Regions from separate parts of the Brucella sp. GW823-FHT04E01 genome, predicted to be linked through region 2. Evidence: predicted binding sites of a transcription regulator. Region 2 holds the regulator's gene; the other holds the start of a gene.

Region 1 (3,391 bases), 300 kb from region 2:
GGTTCCCCGCTCGGCACCACGTTTATTCGACCAGAGAACAAGCGGCGTTTCGTGTTGCAGCATCATATCGGCGGCAGGCGCTGTGCGGCTCGCGACCCGGTTTGCCATGAACCCGGTCTCGACATAGACGGGGCCGAGTGGTGGCAGATGGTCACCGAAGAAGACGAGAATGGTTTCGCGGTCGCGCTTCGACGCCCACTCCATCAACCGTGCAAGGCTCGCATCGGCATCCATGGCGCCTTGCGAATAGGAACGGATCGACTGGCGCGTGTGCTCGCTGGCGTCAGTCTGCACCTCAAGTTTGGAATCCGGGTAACGATTGGCTTCGTAGGGGCCATGTCCCTGAAGCGAGACGGCAAAGAAGAAGAACGGCGCATCCATGGAATCTGCTTCGCGGATGATTTCGTCGGTCAAAGCAGCGTCGGAGGCCAATGAGCCGCGCTTTTCCAGCGGTGGCATGTTTTCTTCTGACATGAACTTGTCAAAGCCCATGCTTTCATAGACGGGGCCGCGGTTCCAGAACCATTGGCGATAGGGGTGGATGGCGCGCGTCGCATAACCCTGATCCTTGAAAAAGCTTGCAAGCGAGGGAAGCGGGCGACGGATATATTGCTGATAAGGGATACTGCCGGAGGGCAGGAAGGCTTTGGAAAAACCGGTCAGAGCCTCGAACTCGACATTGGCAGTCATGCCACCGAATTCTGGCGAGAAGACATGGCCGGATTGTTCCGCCCGGACTGTCGGAATCGGGTCGGCGCTGAAAGCCACGCCCGGAAGGCGGGTCGGATCCCAGAAGGATTCGCTCATCACCATAATGACGTCAGGCTTGCTGGTATCGAATGCAGCAGGGATCAACTGCGCCGGCGGTTCGATGGCGGCAATTGCTTCGGAAGAATAGCCTTCCGGAGCGAAGACGGTAGCCATTGGCACATTCAGGATGAAGGCCATGGTAAAGCCGTTATGGGCGTAGTTTTCCTTCTGGTCCCACATGATCGGCAGGATGCGCAGACGGTCGCGCGCCAGCGAAAAACTGGCATAGTCGGAAATCACTGCGAACCAGGCGAGCAAGGGCAGCGCGAAGGCAATACGCAGCATCCGACCCTTCCATGGGATCGGATCAAAGCGCCGCCACCAGAACAGCGTCACGGTGATCATCACCGCTGCCGAAGCGATGAGAAGCAGGGCTATGCCGACCGCACTCCACGGGCGGTCACGCACCAGAAGCGGCAGAAGATCGACGATCTGACGGGCATAGAGAAAATCGCTCGGATAAAGCGGGTCACCGAGATAAAGGCTCTTTTCGCGTGCAGTTGTGGCCGCAATCAGTGCCAGCGGGGCGACAACAAAGAAGCCATAGTGAATGCGTCCGAAAATAGCGTCGCTTGCTGTCAGGACCACGACGAAGAGCGCAACGGTCGTCCATGCAGGCTTATGCGGTGTGCGGAAGAACTGCATCGTGTCGGTGAACGAGCCGCGCACGATCCATTCGACAGTGAAAACCAGCAGCGTTGAAAGTACAATGGAAGCGAGCGCAATTGCGGCGAGGCGCAGCGGCCAGGCAATACGGGCAGGCCCGAAAATCGCGGCATCGCTCCAGCGACGCGCTGCGGTATTTTCCATCACACCCGGCATGTTTTACTCACTAACTCCCGCACTTCTACAAAAAGCCTGTCACATTTCTGTCATGGAAATGTCAAGGCACGCTTGGGCCGCGAGTGATACGCACCGTGATCTGAATGGATGATGAATGGAGCATGTCTCCCGAAAGTGGGAACCGGTTTCAGGATAAAGACATGCGTAAAAACAAACAGATAGAGCATTTCGAATGTTTCAATCAAAACAGGGAATGCTCTAAAATGAAAACAGGGCCGGAACTATTCCGGCCCTGTCCATGGCATTATAGCGGATTGGATTACGAAAAGACGTCTTCCAGTCCCTTGGTCAGTTCCAGCGCCTGCCGCTCGAACAGGCGGCGATAGATGCCACCCGGCTTGCGGATAAGCGCATCATGATCGCCTTCTTCAAGGATCTTGCCCTTGTCGAAAACCAGCAACCGGTCAAGCGCACGAACCGTCGAAAGCCGGTGCGCAATGACAAGCGTCGTACGACCAACCATCAGCCGTTCCATTGCCTGCTGGATCAGCACTTCCGATTCTGAATCGAGGCTCGATGTGGCCTCATCCAGAATAAGGATTGGTGCATCTGCCAGAAACGCACGGGCAATCGCCACACGCTGACGCTCGCCACCCGAAAGCTTCACACCCCGTTCACCGACAAGCGTTGCATAGCCTTTCGGCAGGCGGCTGATGAAGTCATGCGCGCTTGCGAGGCGTGCAGCCTCTTCGATTTCCGCCTGTGTCGCACCGGGGCGGGCATAGGCGATGTTCTCGGCCAGCGTCCGGTGAAACAGGATTGGCTCCTGCTGCACGATGGCGATCTGCGATCTGAGCGATGCCTGTGTGACTTCGGCAATGTTCTGTCCGTCAATCTTGATGGCGCCGCCACTGACATCGTAGAGACGCTGGATCAGCTTGACGAACGTCGTCTTGCCCGAGCCCGAATGACCGACCAGACCAACCCGTTCGCCTGCCTCGATCTTGACTGAAAAGTCGCGATAGAGGGCTGCTTCGTGGTTGCCATAGTGGAAAGTGACGTGATCGAAGGTGATCTCGCCATTTCCAATCTTGATCGCCGGTGCACCTGGCTTGTCGGCAATGCCGTAAGGCTGTGCCTCGATGTCGACCAGTTCTTCCATGTCGTTGACCGAACGCTGCAGGTTGCGGATATGCATTCCTACGTCGCGCAGATAGCCTTGCAACATGAAGAAGGCTGTCAGGACGAAGGTGATATCACCCGCCGTTGCCTTGCCCTGGCTCCACAGATAGAGCGCAAAGGCGATGACCACGCCGCGCATCACCAGCAGGTTCGCGCCCTGAATGAAGCCATTCAGCGTACCGATCAGCCATGTGCGGCGTGTGCGACCGCGCCACTTGGAAACGACCTTTGCAAGACGCGCATCTTCACGGCTTTCCGCGCCAAATGCCTTGACAACGGCGTTGCACGAAATGGCATCGGCCAAAGCGCCGCCCATGCGCGTGTCCCAGCTATTGGCAAGCGTTGCCGCAGGCGCAACAAAGCCAAGCGAAATCACGATCGTGCAGACGATGAACAGCACCGAACCGATTGCAACCAGCAACCCCATCAGCGGCCAGTACCACGATAGAAGTACCACCGAACCAACCAGCATCAGGATTGACGGCAACAGTGCCACGATCAGCGTATCGTTGAGCAGGTCGAGCGCCCACATGGCACGCGAGACCTTGCGCACGGTCGATCCGGCAAAGGCGTTGGCGTGCCAGTCTGTCGAAAACCGCTGCAGCTTACGGAACGA
Region 2 (3,391 bases):
CGCATGAACGATACGATCGAAGGCTGCAAGGTCGGTGGCAAGATCACGCTCGACAATGAAGACATCTACGATCCGAAGATCGATGTCGTCGAACTGCGCGCCCGTGTCGGCATGGTGTTCCAGAAGCCGAATCCGTTTCCGAAGTCGATTTATGAAAATGTCGCCTACGGCCCACGCATTCACGGTCTCGCCCGCACCAAGGCCGATCTTGAAGAAATCGTCGTGACGAGCTTGCAGAAGGCGAGCTTGTTCGAGGAAGTGAAGGATCGTTTGCACGATGCGGGCACCGGTCTTTCGGGCGGCCAGCAGCAACGTCTTTGCATCGCACGCGCGATTGCGGTGAGCCCGGAAGTCATTCTCATGGACGAACCGTGCTCGGCGCTCGACCCGATTGCGACCGCGAAGGTGGAGGAGCTGATCGACGAACTGCGCCAGAACTATACGATTGTGATCGTCACGCACTCCATGCAGCAGGCCGCGCGTGTTTCGCAGCGCACCGCCATGTTCCACCTCGGCAATCTGGTCGAAGTGGGTGACACGGAAACCATGTTCACCGCGCCGACCGAAAAGCGCACGCAGGACTACATTACCGGACGCTTCGGCTGATCCGGAACTGCGCTTCAACAGATAGACAGTGCGGCTTCCCCGCAATTTATATTACGAGGTCTACTATGCCGTCTCAGCATACCGTTCGCTCCTACGACGAGGAATTGAAGTTTCTCTCCCATAAGATCGCCGAAATGGGCGGACATGCGGAACGTATGGTCGAGCAGTCGGTCGCCGCTATCGTCAATGCGGACAATGCGCTCGCACAGCGCGTCATCTCCGACGATCTCATTCTCGATGCCAGCGAGCGCGAGATTGACGACAAGGCTGTGATGATTATCGCCAAGCGTCAGCCCATGGCTGTGGACCTGCGCGAGATCATCGGCTCGATCCGCATCTCTGCCGATCTGGAACGCGTGGGCGATCTGGGCAAGAATATCGCCAAACGCGTTGCCGCCGTTTCGGAATCACGCCAGCCGGTAAAGCTTTATCGCGGGCTCGAAACACTCGCCGAGCTGGCGCTGACCCAGCTCAAGGATGTTCTCGACGCCTATGCGTCGCGCTCGGTGCAGCAGATCAATGTCGTTCGCGACCGCGACGACGAGATTGATGCCATGTACACGTCACTGTTCCGCGAGCTGCTGACCTACATGATGGAAGATCCGCGCAATATTTCCGCCTGCACGCATCTTCTGTTCTGCGCAAAGAATATCGAGCGTATCGGCGATCACGCGACCAATATTGCGGAGACCGTCTACTACATCGTGACCGGCCTGCAAATGCCGGCCGAACGACCGAAGGAAGACCTGAGCCACGGTATTGTCGTGGATGAGGCGCGTAAACCCTGAACTACAGCCGACCGGACCACGGTCCGGCGGTTGAAAATGAGTGAATAGCGCGGCGGCACGCGGTCGATTGGGGGGATTGTATCCACCGCCCGCCGAATTTGGATAGGGAAATACTGGATGTCACAGGCACCCAAAATCGCTGTGGTAGAAGACGAAGAGGCGCTGAGCGTTCTTCTTCGCTATAATCTTGAGGCAGAGGGCTACCAGGTCGATACAATGCTGCGCGGCGACGAAGCCGAGATCGCCTTGCGCGAGAACGTACCGGATCTGCTCATTCTGGACTGGATGTTGCCGGGCGTATCGGGCATCGAGCTTTGCCGTCGCTTGCGCCAATGGCCGGAAACCGAACGCCTGCCCATCATCATGCTGACGGCACGTGGCGAGGAAAGCGAACGTGTTCGCGGCCTGAGCGTCGGTGCGGACGACTATGTCGTGAAGCCATTTTCGACGCCGGAACTGCTTGCGCGCGTCAAGGCGATGTTGCGCCGGTCGAATCCGAGCATTCTTTCGCACGTGCTGAAAGTGGGCGATCTGGTTCTCGACCGCCAACAGCATCGTGTCTATCGCAAGGAAAAGGAAGTTCGTCTCGGACCAACGGAATTCCGCCTGCTCGAATATTTCATGATGTCGCCCGGTCGTGTCTTCTCGCGTAGCCAGCTTCTGGATGGCGTTTGGGGACCGGATATCTATGTCGACGACCGCACGGTGGACGTCCATGTCGGACGGCTGCGCAAGGCGATCAATGTCGGTCGTGCGCTCGATCCGATCCGCACCGTTCGGGGTGCGGGTTATTCTTTCGGGTGACCGCTGCGGTCATCTCGGCGTCAGGAATTGAACTTGTCCGACCCGCCACGGTATCCGTGGCGGGTCGTTTTTGTCCAAGACCCAGCTTTGCAAGGTGCGGATCGTGCTCGCCCGATTCGCATTGCAACAACCCGAAACGGGTCTCAAAAGCATAATCTCACGCGATGTTACAAATCTGTTGTCAAAGTTGACAAAGAGCAATGGAACCGGCCTGGAAGCAGAAATTCTGCAGAAGATTTGAAACACCACGAATGTGTATGCAAAAAATGTACAAGCAAAGGCGAATTAAGGCAGCGATATGGCGTGTATTGCGAGACTTTGAATCTCGTTAAATCAATATCTTACCTGAATCGCTAATTCTTGTTAAGGAATTGTTAATATATTTAAAGGGCTTGTAGGCACATTCGCAATCTCGATTCGGAATTGTTTTAGGACTTTTCAGCGGTCTCCAGCATTGTTGGGATTTGACCCGTCGCCTTTTTTTGGCCTAAAAATTCCAAAACCTTGAATTCGATTGAGCGACTGTAGGACGTGTGATTTTGATCTTCGTCCTCTTTGACTTGCACCGCAGTCAGACGTTCGCGCGCATCGTTCCAGATGTGTTCGCCTGAATGGATGACTGGATCAGTTAAGGGTCCTAACATGAGACTGAGCCATTGACGCGCGCCGCGAAGTGGAAATTGCCCGCTCTTATCGGGCTGGTGATTGCGCCTTTCGTGGTGACCGGTTGCACGACAACCGGAACCTCGGGAAAAGCCAATTCGGAAAAGACGGCGGCAAGCCACGTCAAATCCGTCAATGGCGTGAAGACCTACACCTACACCGCACGGGACAAGAATTGCCTTGAACGTGCGATGTTCTTCGAATCCAATCGTTCGAGTTCCGACGGTCTTCTGGCTGTTGGTACGGTCGTCATGAACCGTCTCGCGTCGGGACGTTATCCGGATACGATTTGCGGTGTCGTCGGTCAGAAGAACCAGTTTGCGCCCGGTGTGCTTACCCGCCAGATGAATTCCAAGGCGCTGCCTGATGTTCAGGCCGCTGCTGACGCGGTTCTGAAGGGTGAGCGTCATCCGAAGCTCAAGAATGCCATGTTCTTCCACACGGCGGGTCTGAAGTTCCCTTACAACAATATGCATTACGTGCTCGTAGCCGGTGGAAATTCCTTCTACGAGAAGCGCAATCGCGACGGC

What was found. The regulator PhoB, encoded in region 2, activates phosphate uptake and scavenging genes when phosphate is short. The targets are predictions, from matches to a motif close to TGTCATNNANCTGTCAT.
Region 1: the regulator PhoB is predicted to act here: its motif matches at 1,670-1,686, upstream of AC1RHM_RS16995 (LTA synthase family protein).

Annotation. Positions count from the first base shown of each region.
Region 1 covers NZ_JBXAIK010000004.1:383,762-387,152, reverse strand. Annotated here, with positions in the region: gene AC1RHM_RS16995 (LTA synthase family protein) at 1-1,632, opposite strand, end outside; gene AC1RHM_RS16990 (ABC transporter ATP-binding protein) at 1,913-3,391, opposite strand, start outside.
Region 2 covers NZ_JBXAIK010000004.1:683,040-686,430, reverse strand. Annotated here, with positions in the region: gene pstB (phosphate ABC transporter ATP-binding protein PstB) at 1-606, shown strand, start outside; gene phoU (phosphate signaling complex protein PhoU) at 672-1,394, shown strand; gene phoB (phosphate regulon transcriptional regulator PhoB) at 1,512-2,198, shown strand; gene AC1RHM_RS18340 (cell wall hydrolase) at 2,855-3,391, shown strand, end outside.